DNA from 3 places in the Eubacterium limosum genome. Region 1 is predicted to be linked to each of the others. Evidence: riboswitches for the same ligand, from Rfam matches in the RefSeq annotation. Region 1 holds a riboswitch; each other region holds the start of a gene.
What was found. Region 1 has a riboswitch for cyclic di-GMP ahead of B2M23_RS05840 (pilin). Riboswitches for the same ligand answer to the same signal wherever they lie in the genome.

Region 1 (3,278 bases):
ATACTGATATTGAGGAAAATGATGCGAAAACTCGAACTTAAAACGACCGTCTCCGCAGTGCTGGCCATCATTGCCGGAGCAGTGCCGCTGATCATTGTGCCGCCCTTTGGGGATACCCTGTATATGCCCAAGCTGATGACTATCGAGGTGCTGGTGTTTGGGCTGCTGCTCTTGTATGTGCGACCCATTACCGAGTATTTTACCGGGAAGCCGAAAATTCCTTTGCCCGTGAAGCTGGTGCTTTTGTACCTTTTGTGTATTACCGTTACCCTGCCCTTTTCGACAGATGTGATGCTGTCGCTCAAGGGGCGGTCCTTCCGGCTGGAGAGCTACTCCGCCATTTTGTTTTATGGTCTTTTAATGATGTTGGGCGCTTTTTTCTATACCTTTAAGCCCTGGCATGTACGCCTTTACGCAGCGGGGGTATCCTGCGTGGCGGTTTATGGCATCTTTCAGAAATTTGGTTTGGACTTTCAGCCACAGGACCCTCTGATGTACGGCGGGCCAGGCGCCTCCTACGCCACCATTGGCAACCCGAATTTTCTGGGCTCTTTTCTGACACTGGCGCTGCCAATTCTTGTCTATGCTTTTATCAGAGGATCGAAGGCTTATCTGCTGCCCTGCGGACTAGTATATTTCTGCCTGTTGTGCACCAATACAAGGGGGGCGTGGATCGGCAGCTTTCTGGGGTTTGCCCTGTTGGGGGTGTTTTTGCTGAGAGAGCAGGAGAATCGGCGCCGTTTCGCAGTGGTGAGCGGTGTGTTTGCCTTTTTAACCCTTGTTTTTCTGTTGGTGAACAGCGGCTTTGGCGCGCGATTTTTCAGCGTTTTTGCAGATCTGTCCAGAATGCTCAAAGGCGATGACTGGGAAAAGGGCGGCTCCTACCGGCTTTTTATCTGGTCAAAAACTCTGGAACTCATCCGAATGCGCCCGCTGACCGGTTTTGGCATTGAAACCCTGGGGCAGGTCATGGGCCAGTATTTTGAAAACGATATTGTACAGGTAACGGGTCACCATCTGGTCATCGACCGGGCCCACAACGAATACCTGCACATTGCTGTGAGCAGCGGCGTCCCCGCGGTTCTCAGCTACCTGGCCTTTGAAAGCGCGACATTGTATCAGGGCTTCAAAAACTGGCGTTATTCGCCCCTGCTTGTGCCCCTTGTCTGCAGCATCGCCGCCTACATGGCCGCCGCCTGCTTTAATATTTCCGTGGTAAGCGTGGCTCCGGTCTTCTGGATATTCTGTGGAATCGCAGTGCGTTTGAGTGGTGAAATTCAATCAAATTTGAATATGATTTAAGGAAATAAAAATTGAAAATAATTTGAAAAAGATTTAGTATTTTACCCAAATAGTGCTGTTTTTACCATCGCTTTAATGCTGGTGGTAAATGAAATGGCATTTATAATAACTTATAGCTATAAGAGAAGCGAAAAAAGCAAATTTGTATGGTTTTGAAAGTGTGCATACATGTATTAATGATGAATAACAGGATACTTTTAGAATATTTAAAAGTAACTGGTTTTTATAGTTCTTGACAAATGCCAGAATCAGTTGTAGAATAGAATTGTTCAAAAGGCAAAGCGGTGCGAAAGCCCGTGGCGCAAAACTACAGGGTCTACGTCGGGAGCTCCAGCCTGATATGACAGCCAGATGCCAAAAACGGTAGATGGCCGAAAACCCCTGTATGGTTTCCGGCTATTTTTATTTTTTGAGTAGCCTTTAACAAAAAGGTACGCTGGGGCAGTCAATCACTCTGTTTATAATCGTCATGGCGCGGACGGTTAAAATAAAGGTTTATATTTAAAGGTAAACAAGAGAACATAAAAGGAGAGATGTAAATGATTCAGATGATTAATAAGCTGAAGAAAAACCAGAAGGGTTTTACTTTGGTAGAATTGATTGTAGTATTGGTTATTTTGGCGATTTTAGCAGCGTTCACGATTCCGGCGATGTTGGGGTTTGTGAATGATGCGAAGAAGAAAGCTTCTTTGGCTGAAGGACGTGAGGTTTATGTGGCGTCTCAATCCGCTGCATCAGAGATCACAGCCAAATCATCTACAGGAAAAGTAGCAACAGAAGATGCAGGAGCTGTGGAAACTAAAGCAGAAGAGTTGATCAATAATGATATTCCTGAAAATGGAAATATAACGGTTACTGTAAGTGATAGCAAACCTGAGGGTTTTGATGCGAAGATTGATAATGGCAACACTTCCAAAGTATGGGTAACAACAGCTGGACAAGTTTCTGGAGTGCGTTACACGGATGCAGCTGCCAAGTACTTAGTTAAAATTGATAAAACTACTTCTGGTAACAGTGCTGATGTTGTAGATAATAAGTAATAAATTAAAGATGTAGAGTTATAAAGCATAATGCATAGGCCGAGTCTGCAGCGCCGCAGCCGGCCTTTTTCCCCATTTTTCCAGGCGCTTTTTTTATTGCCCAAAGAAAAAACAAAACTATAGTTGACAGTTGATAGTGGATAGTGGATAGTTTTGGAACATTTGCCGCGCAAATTTGATTTAGATCAAAATCGCTGTGTGATTTGGTACATGAATGATTCACTGTCTATTATCAACTATCAACTCATTTAAAATTGGTTTAAATGCTTTTCTGCCTTAAAAACAGGATTTTATTGCTTTTTAGCAGAGAGGCCATTGTGTTTTCGGGATTTCGGGACAGGCTTTCTCTGCAGAAAGCCTGTCCGGGATCCGTTTTGAGGATAGAGGAAAACAAAATGATTAATCTTAAACAGCGTCTGAAAGCCAGCGCAAGGTCTGAACAGGGCTTTACGCTGGTTGAACTGATCGTGGTGCTCGTAATTTTGGCCATCTTAGCAGCCTTTACCATTCCCGCTATGCTGGGGTTTGTGGAGAATGCTAAAGAAAAAGCGGCCCTTGCTGAAGCAAGGGAGGTATATGTTGCTACACAAGCTGGAATAACAGAATTTTTTAAAAATCATGCTAAAGTAGAAGATGGTAATTTCATTGAAATTACTGAAAATATAATGAAGTTTTTGGATAGTGATTTAAAAAACAAAGAAGAATTTGAATGGGGAACCTCCTTTTTTTCAATGCCTAATCAGCAGAATATGATGGATGATATAATTATAGGTAAGAAGATAAGATTATATGTTTTTATGGGGGAAAAAGGAACAGAGGAGGAAACAAAGGTGGTAAAGATACAATATAAAGATTACACTGGAAATTATATTACGACGATTACCCCCGGCGGCTCCGCCGAAGTCACAAAAATAGAAAAAGCTTAAAATTTGTATC
Region 2 (3,278 bases), 1.4 Mb from region 1:
TAAACCTCATATTCAGCCTGATCCTTAAGGTTTTCAATCACATAGCTGGTGTTTTCTAAACCCCCAACCTTGGTGTATTCACCGTTTCCCTTTTCACGGTAGTAGACATTATATCCGGTAGAATTTTTTTGTTTTTCCCAGTTAACTGTAATCTGGCGGTATCCGCCTTTTAGCGTGATCCCCTCTGGCTGCTCAGGCACTGAGGTTGGCAGCGGTATTCCTATTACGGGCGCGCTAAAGCCGCTTTCCCAGTTTCCGCCCTCTGATCGGTTAACAGACTGAACCGAAATTTTATACTCCACAAAGTTGGTCAGATCACTGATCGTCAGGGAAGTTCCATCCACAGGCGTCAGTACAGTCTCTGCCTTACCGCTTTTGGGGTCCGTATAACTCATTTTGACCTCATAGCCTGTTACATTACTCTGTGCTTCCCAGCTGACACTCAGGCTTTCATTGCCAGAGGCTACCTGAACGTTTGTCGGGATGCTCGTCACCTGCTCGACAATCTTATCCTTGGTATTATTCAAGAATTCAACCTTTGAAATTTCCGCCAAATTACTGCTCGCCTTATTGGTTTCTTTTACAATGATCGTAACCTTTTTAATCGCGACCTGCCCTTTCAGGTCAACAACAATGGTTGACGGGGAGGCTTCATCGGTTAAAAAGAGATAATCCGCCTTGTCCTGAAGGTCAAACTTATAGCTATGTATCTCTTCAAATTCATCGGTCACCTCAATGGTTCCCCTCTTTGGCGCATTTTCAAGCCCCAGTTCACTTGGGGCAATGCGAAGCTCTGTCGCTACGACTGGCTCCTTCATTACAAGCGGAATTAACAGAGGCGTATCCTCTGAAATGCTGCTTCCATCCTCCCTGGCAAACTGAACCATGCCTGCCTGATCGGAGGCTGTGCTGAAAAGCTGGGCAATATCGCCGCTTTTTATCGTCACAGGATCCGTTTTATCTTTTTCGAAAGTCACGTTGCCGGGATCTACAATCGGGGAGGTGTCACTGATCTGTACTTTTCCTGAGTCATGGGACACACCCATATTTTCCTGTAAATAGACCAGATCGACAATATCCACGGTTCCATCTCCATTCAGGTCACAGTCTGCTTCAGAAGAACCAAGGCTTTTCATGACCGCATCGTAATCGGCATCGTCAATGCTGCCGTTTTGGTCGACATCGCCTGTTAAAATTGAACCGCCCATAAATTCGACACGCTTGGAGCTGCCCTGGAGGCTTACCTGCGCCTGGGCTGGTACCATCCCCTTGTCAGAGACTGTGACGGTGTAGTCGCCAATTGGCAGGCTGTAAAAATTGACATTGGCAAAATAAATCTTCGCATCGGGCTCCTGCTCATTGCAAAGAACGTTGCTGCTGTCCACTCCATTGGAATCTCTGTCAAAAAGCAGTGTCTTATACTGGATGCTCCTGCTGCCAAAATCCGTTGTGGCTTTTTCACTGATGACATCCTTTAAAGGAATTTCCTTGGACGTACCGTCGCTGGCTGCCAGAGTCAGGACTGCTGTTTCTGACAGCTTTGTCTTCGGCTGGTTAAAGTGGATTTCCACCTCGATATTTCCCACCAGGTCAGCAGACGCTCCTGCATAGATGACACCTGCCTCTTTATTTTCCGGCTGAGGCTCAGGAGACTCAACCGCCTCAGAAGATGGCTTCTCCGCACTTTCCGCTGTCTCACCCTCTTCCTGATTTTCTGTCACGGTATCATTCTCTGTCATTTGGGCAGCAGGCTCCTGTCCTGATTCTTCCGCCAGAATAGATACCGGAAAGCTCGCAAACAGCATAACAACTGACATAAAACAAGCTAACCATTTTTTCATGTTCTTTTCCTTTCCTTCTCTTATATAAGTACTCCCAGTCTTTTACCGCTTATCTCATTACGCTCGTATGAACAAAAAACGGCTGCGAAAGGGCGCAGCCGTGCGGTGTCCACCGATGATGATGGATTTCCGTAGCAGCTGGCTGCCATTACCGTTTACCGGCTTCAGGCCCTTTAGTTTTGCGTCTCTGCCTTTCAACAGATTTGCCCTTTTTACGTTTTAAAAACGTTATTAAATTAAAATCACTATAGACTATGTCTCATTATAACAGGCACGATTCTCCGCGTCAAGAATCATTGATTATTTTGCATTAAAAAGAAAAAGACCAGAGTAAAAAGCTACTCTGGTCAAAAATAAAAGCTAGAACTTACTCGTCTTCAGGAATTGTGTTTAAATCATTAAAATCCATATAATTTCCGGTCACAATAAAATATACTGTTTCAAAAATATTGGTGGCATGATCGCCGATTCTCTCCAGATGACTCCCAATAAAGGAAAAACTCATGGCCTGAAGAGCCATCTCCGGATTTTTGTTGATTTCTGCAATACAGTCACTGTGCAGGGTATTGTTCAAACGGTCAATTTCATCCTCATACCGGATCACATCGTCCATTTTGCTGATATCCTCATCAATATAAGCCTCTATACACATTTTCAGCTGGTCTTCCACCATCTTTGCCATCTGCGGAATATTATCAAGTTTTTTATAGTATTCCTCTTTGCGCAGACAGATCACTTTTTGGCAGATATTAACCGCTAAATCCGCGATTCTCTCAAGATTTGTAATAATCTTATAGGTTGAAGAAAGCCTTCTCAAATCCCCTGCGACCGGCTGCTGTCTTGCAATAACCTCACTGACAATCTGTTGAAGCTGAATTTCCTTTAAATCCACGATATCATCACGGCTGATAACACTTCTGGCCAGTTTTACATTCTGTTCTTCCAGCGCTGTAATTGAATCGGACAGCATCCGTTCTGCCTGAGAAGACATCAGCAGAATTTCATTCTTAATGGTTTTTAATTCTTCATTATAAACTTCTCTCATTATTCGCTCCTTTATCAACCAAATCGTCCGGTAATGTAATCTTCAGTACGTTTATCTTCCGGATTCATAAAAATGGTGTTGGTTTCATTATACTCGATGATTTCTCCCATAAGGAAAAACGCAGTCCTGTCTGAGATTCTGGCCGCCTGCTGCATGGAGTGTGTTACGATAATAATGGTATAATCCTTTTTAAGCTCCTCCATCAGGTCTTCAATTTTTGAAGTGGCAATAGGGTCAAGGGCAGAGGTTGGTTCATCCATCAGAATAACCTCTGGCTGCATGGCAATGGTTCGGGCAATGCAGAGACGCTGCTGCTGCCCGCCGGAAAGGCCAAGTGCCGACTTGCCCAGACGGTCGCTGACCTCATCCCACAGCGCAGCGCTCACCAGGCT
Region 3 (3,278 bases), 610 kb from region 1:
TTGAGACCAATGTGGAGCGGTATTACTATGCCTGGGACATGCCGGTTAACGGCTACCCTTATACCTTTACGGTCAATGCTAAGCTCTCACATGTCAGGGAGCCGGAAGGATATGATCTGGCCTTTCTGGGCGAGAGTATCAAAAACGTGCAGCAGCCCATGACTACAGGGGCTGTCGGCCGGGGCGGAACAACGGAAAAAGCCGCTGTTGGTCCCGGGATGAAAAACAGTCATAAGCCTAATATTATTGCCATTATGAATGAGTCCTTCAGTGACCTGCGGGCCGTGGGGGATTTTTCAACCAATATTGACTACATGCCCTTCATTGACAGCCTGCAGGAAAATACCATTAAAGGGAATCTCTATGTGTCAGTTTTCGGCGGAGGCACCTGTGACTCCGAATACGCTTTTCTGACAGGGAACACCACGGCTTATCTGCCAGAAAATGCGAGGCCCTATCAGCTTTATATCAAGGGTCCGGCCCCCGGACTCACGTCAACACTGAACTATGAAGGCTACAGCAGCTACGCCATCCATCCTGGAGAGCGGAACGCCTGGAACCGTGACAAGGTTTATCCGAATTTTGGCTTTCAGCAGTTTTTCTCAGAAGAAGAATTTTTGGAATCTCAGACGCTCAGAGAAAAATGGGTCAGCGATGCGGCCACTTATGACAAGGTCATCGAGCTTTATGAAAACAAAGGCGACAATCCTCTTTTTGTCTTTGATGTGACCATCCAGAACCATGCTGGCTACCAGCTGAATGCCGATGATCTGGAGCCCGTGCTTCTGGAGGGGATGGAGGGAAGCTATCCTGAAACCGAGCAGTACTTATCGCTGATGCGCAGCTCCGACGCGGCGTTCAAAAATCTGATCGACTATTTCAGCGGTCAGGATGAGCCCACACTGGTGGTCATGTTTGGCGATCATCAGGCGTATATTGAGCAGGCTTTTTATGAAGAACTCATGCAGAAGCCCCTGGACCAGTGGAGCCTGGAGGAACTGCAGAGGCGTTACGTTACGCCCTTTGTCATCTGGGCAAACTATGACATCCCAGAAGCTCAGGTGGATAAGCTGAGTGTAAACTACCTTTCCAGCCTGCTGCTTGCGCAGGCGGGTATCCAGGGCACACCCTACAACAATTATTTAATGAAGCTGTCCGAAACCCTGCCGGTCATCAATAAAGTAGGGGTCATTGACAATGAGGGGCAGTACTTCAGAAGGGGCGATCCAACTATCCATGACCGTGAGGTCCTGGAATACCAGCAGATACTCTACAATAACATGCTGGATACGGCGAGGCGGCGAAACGATTTGTTTTACCCGGCTTCAGACTTTTAACTAAAAAAATCCCCGGATCATTTGATCCGGGGATTTTTATTTATTTTTTCAATTTAAAGCCGTCAGTCATCACCTTGATGACATCGCACACGATTTTGGACTGCTCGTCATCAAGCCCTTCCATTGCAGTGGACAGAAAGTGAATCCGGCTGGTAAAGGACTCGACGGGGAAATCGGTAAGAAGTGCGCTGACAGGAACCTCCAGTGCTTCGGAAATGGTGATGAGCGTTTCAAGTTTGGGCAGATGGGTGCCGCGTTCCAGCATGCTCAGATAATTCGGTGTAATATGAACACGTTCCGCGAGCTGGTATTGCGTCAGTTTTTTATCAAGACGGGCTTCACGAATATGCCTGCCAATAACTTTATTATCCATTGTGATTAACTCCTCTGCGTGAGATTGGGGCAATAAAAAGACCCCGGCATAAACCAAGGCAGGGAGATTGCATTCAGTAAGTTTAATACCCGAGCAACCGGCTGTCGTTTCATCTGGAGATGAATTAGACCCTTGGCTTTGCGTCACTACCTTTCAATAGTTTTGCCCTATTTCAAAATGATTCGGATGTATATTATTTACTATAACTCACAATGCGAATGAAGTCAATATTCAATTATAGTTTTGTTCAAGAATTTAAACAAATAATTTAGTCATTTGTTGTTTTGAAATGGTCGCACATTAGCTTGACCATATCCTGAACTAATGCAAGCTGTTCGTCCGTTAGATTGTCAGACGGAATACAGAAAGAGGGATACAAATCTTTCCAAGACTCCGTTTGATCCTCCATCAGAAGGTCGTCGGCGGAAACGGACAAGACATTGGCAAGATTGATAAAGGTTTCCAGCCGGGGCAGTTGCGCGCCCCTTTCAATGATACTGAGATAAGTGGGGGTGATACCGGCCTTTTTAGCCAGCTGGTTTTGTGTAAGATGGGCGTCTTTTCGAAACTGGCGAAGCCGCTGCCCGAGGTATTTACTGTTCATCTGGAGTTCCTCCCGAGTGTTTGACAGATAGGATTGAAAATAAGGAAGCTATAAACAATTTTCATAGTAACATATTTTCAAAAAAGGTTCAAGGATTTTCGAAATAATAGTTATAAAAATGGAATAAAAAGAGAAACGTCTTGTATTGTAAGAGAAAATATAATAAAAAGTAGTTCGATAAAAAAAGACCATGCCCGGAGCACAGTCTGAAAAAACTTATAAATTTTTTAGGGTATCAATGTATTCCTGCTTGTCGCGGCTTCCTACGAAACGTTCGACTTCACTGCCGTCCTTTAAGAATACACAAGTCGGGATGCTCATGACATGAAACTGTCTGGCCAGATCGGTGTTTTCATCCACGTTCAGCTTACAGATCTTAGCGGTTGCAGGGACTTCGCCGGCGATTTCTTCGATGATCGGAAGAAGAGCCTTGCAGGGACCACACCATTCAGCCCAAAAATCGACCATAACAGGGCCTTCCGTATAGTTTAGCACTTCCGCTTCAAAGTTAGTCATATCGACAGAGATGATATTTGCCATCTTTTTCACTCCTTGAATTTTTTTACAGTGATTATCATATCAATAATCTATCTAAAAATAAAGGGGAAAAATCCAGATTTTATGATAAAATAAATCCATGAAAAAACGACTTTTATATACAAGATTACAAGAACTGAGTGACAGAGGGGCTTTGCGGTTCCATATGCCGGGGCACAAGGGAAAAATTTGCTTTGATAATGAGAACTGGGCAACCCTGGATACAACAGAAGTGCCTGGGGCGGATAATCTGCACGATCCCTCCGATATTCTTTTAAGGGTTCAGGAAAAGCTGGCAGAAGCTTATGGATCAGAGGAGGCCTGTATTCTGGTGGGTGGCAGCACAGCCGGCATACAGAGTGCTGTTATGGGCGTTTGCAGGGAAGGCGACAGCCTTCTGGTGCCGCTGAACTGCCACCGTTCTGTT

Region 2: another riboswitch for cyclic di-GMP. It lies ahead of B2M23_RS20135 (fibronectin type III domain-containing protein); the one in region 1 lies ahead of B2M23_RS05840 (pilin).
Region 3: another riboswitch for cyclic di-GMP. It lies ahead of B2M23_RS03015 (helix-turn-helix domain-containing protein); the one in region 1 lies ahead of B2M23_RS05840 (pilin).

What each region holds. Positions count from the first base shown of each region.
Region 1 is NZ_CP019962.1:1,266,479-1,269,756, forward strand. Features, by position in the region: gene B2M23_RS05835 (O-antigen ligase family protein) at 22-1,302, shown strand; cyclic di-GMP riboswitch class I at 1,568-1,661, shown strand; gene B2M23_RS05840 (pilin) at 1,842-2,342, shown strand; gene B2M23_RS05845 (pilus assembly FimT family protein) at 2,738-3,268, shown strand.
Region 2 is NZ_CP019962.1:4,283,687-4,286,964, forward strand. Features, by position in the region: gene B2M23_RS20135 (fibronectin type III domain-containing protein) at 1-1,841, opposite strand, end outside; cyclic di-GMP riboswitch class I at 1,972-2,059, opposite strand; gene phoU (phosphate signaling complex protein PhoU) at 2,209-2,886, opposite strand; gene pstB (phosphate ABC transporter ATP-binding protein PstB) at 2,901-3,278, opposite strand, start outside.
Region 3 is NZ_CP019962.1:656,723-660,000, reverse strand. Features, by position in the region: gene B2M23_RS03020 (LTA synthase family protein) at 1-1,337, shown strand, start outside; gene B2M23_RS03015 (helix-turn-helix domain-containing protein) at 1,378-1,710, opposite strand; cyclic di-GMP riboswitch class I at 1,800-1,887, opposite strand; gene B2M23_RS03010 (helix-turn-helix domain-containing protein) at 1,979-2,314, opposite strand; gene trxA (thioredoxin) at 2,531-2,854, opposite strand; gene B2M23_RS03000 (aminotransferase class I/II-fold pyridoxal phosphate-dependent enzyme) at 2,952-3,278, shown strand, end outside.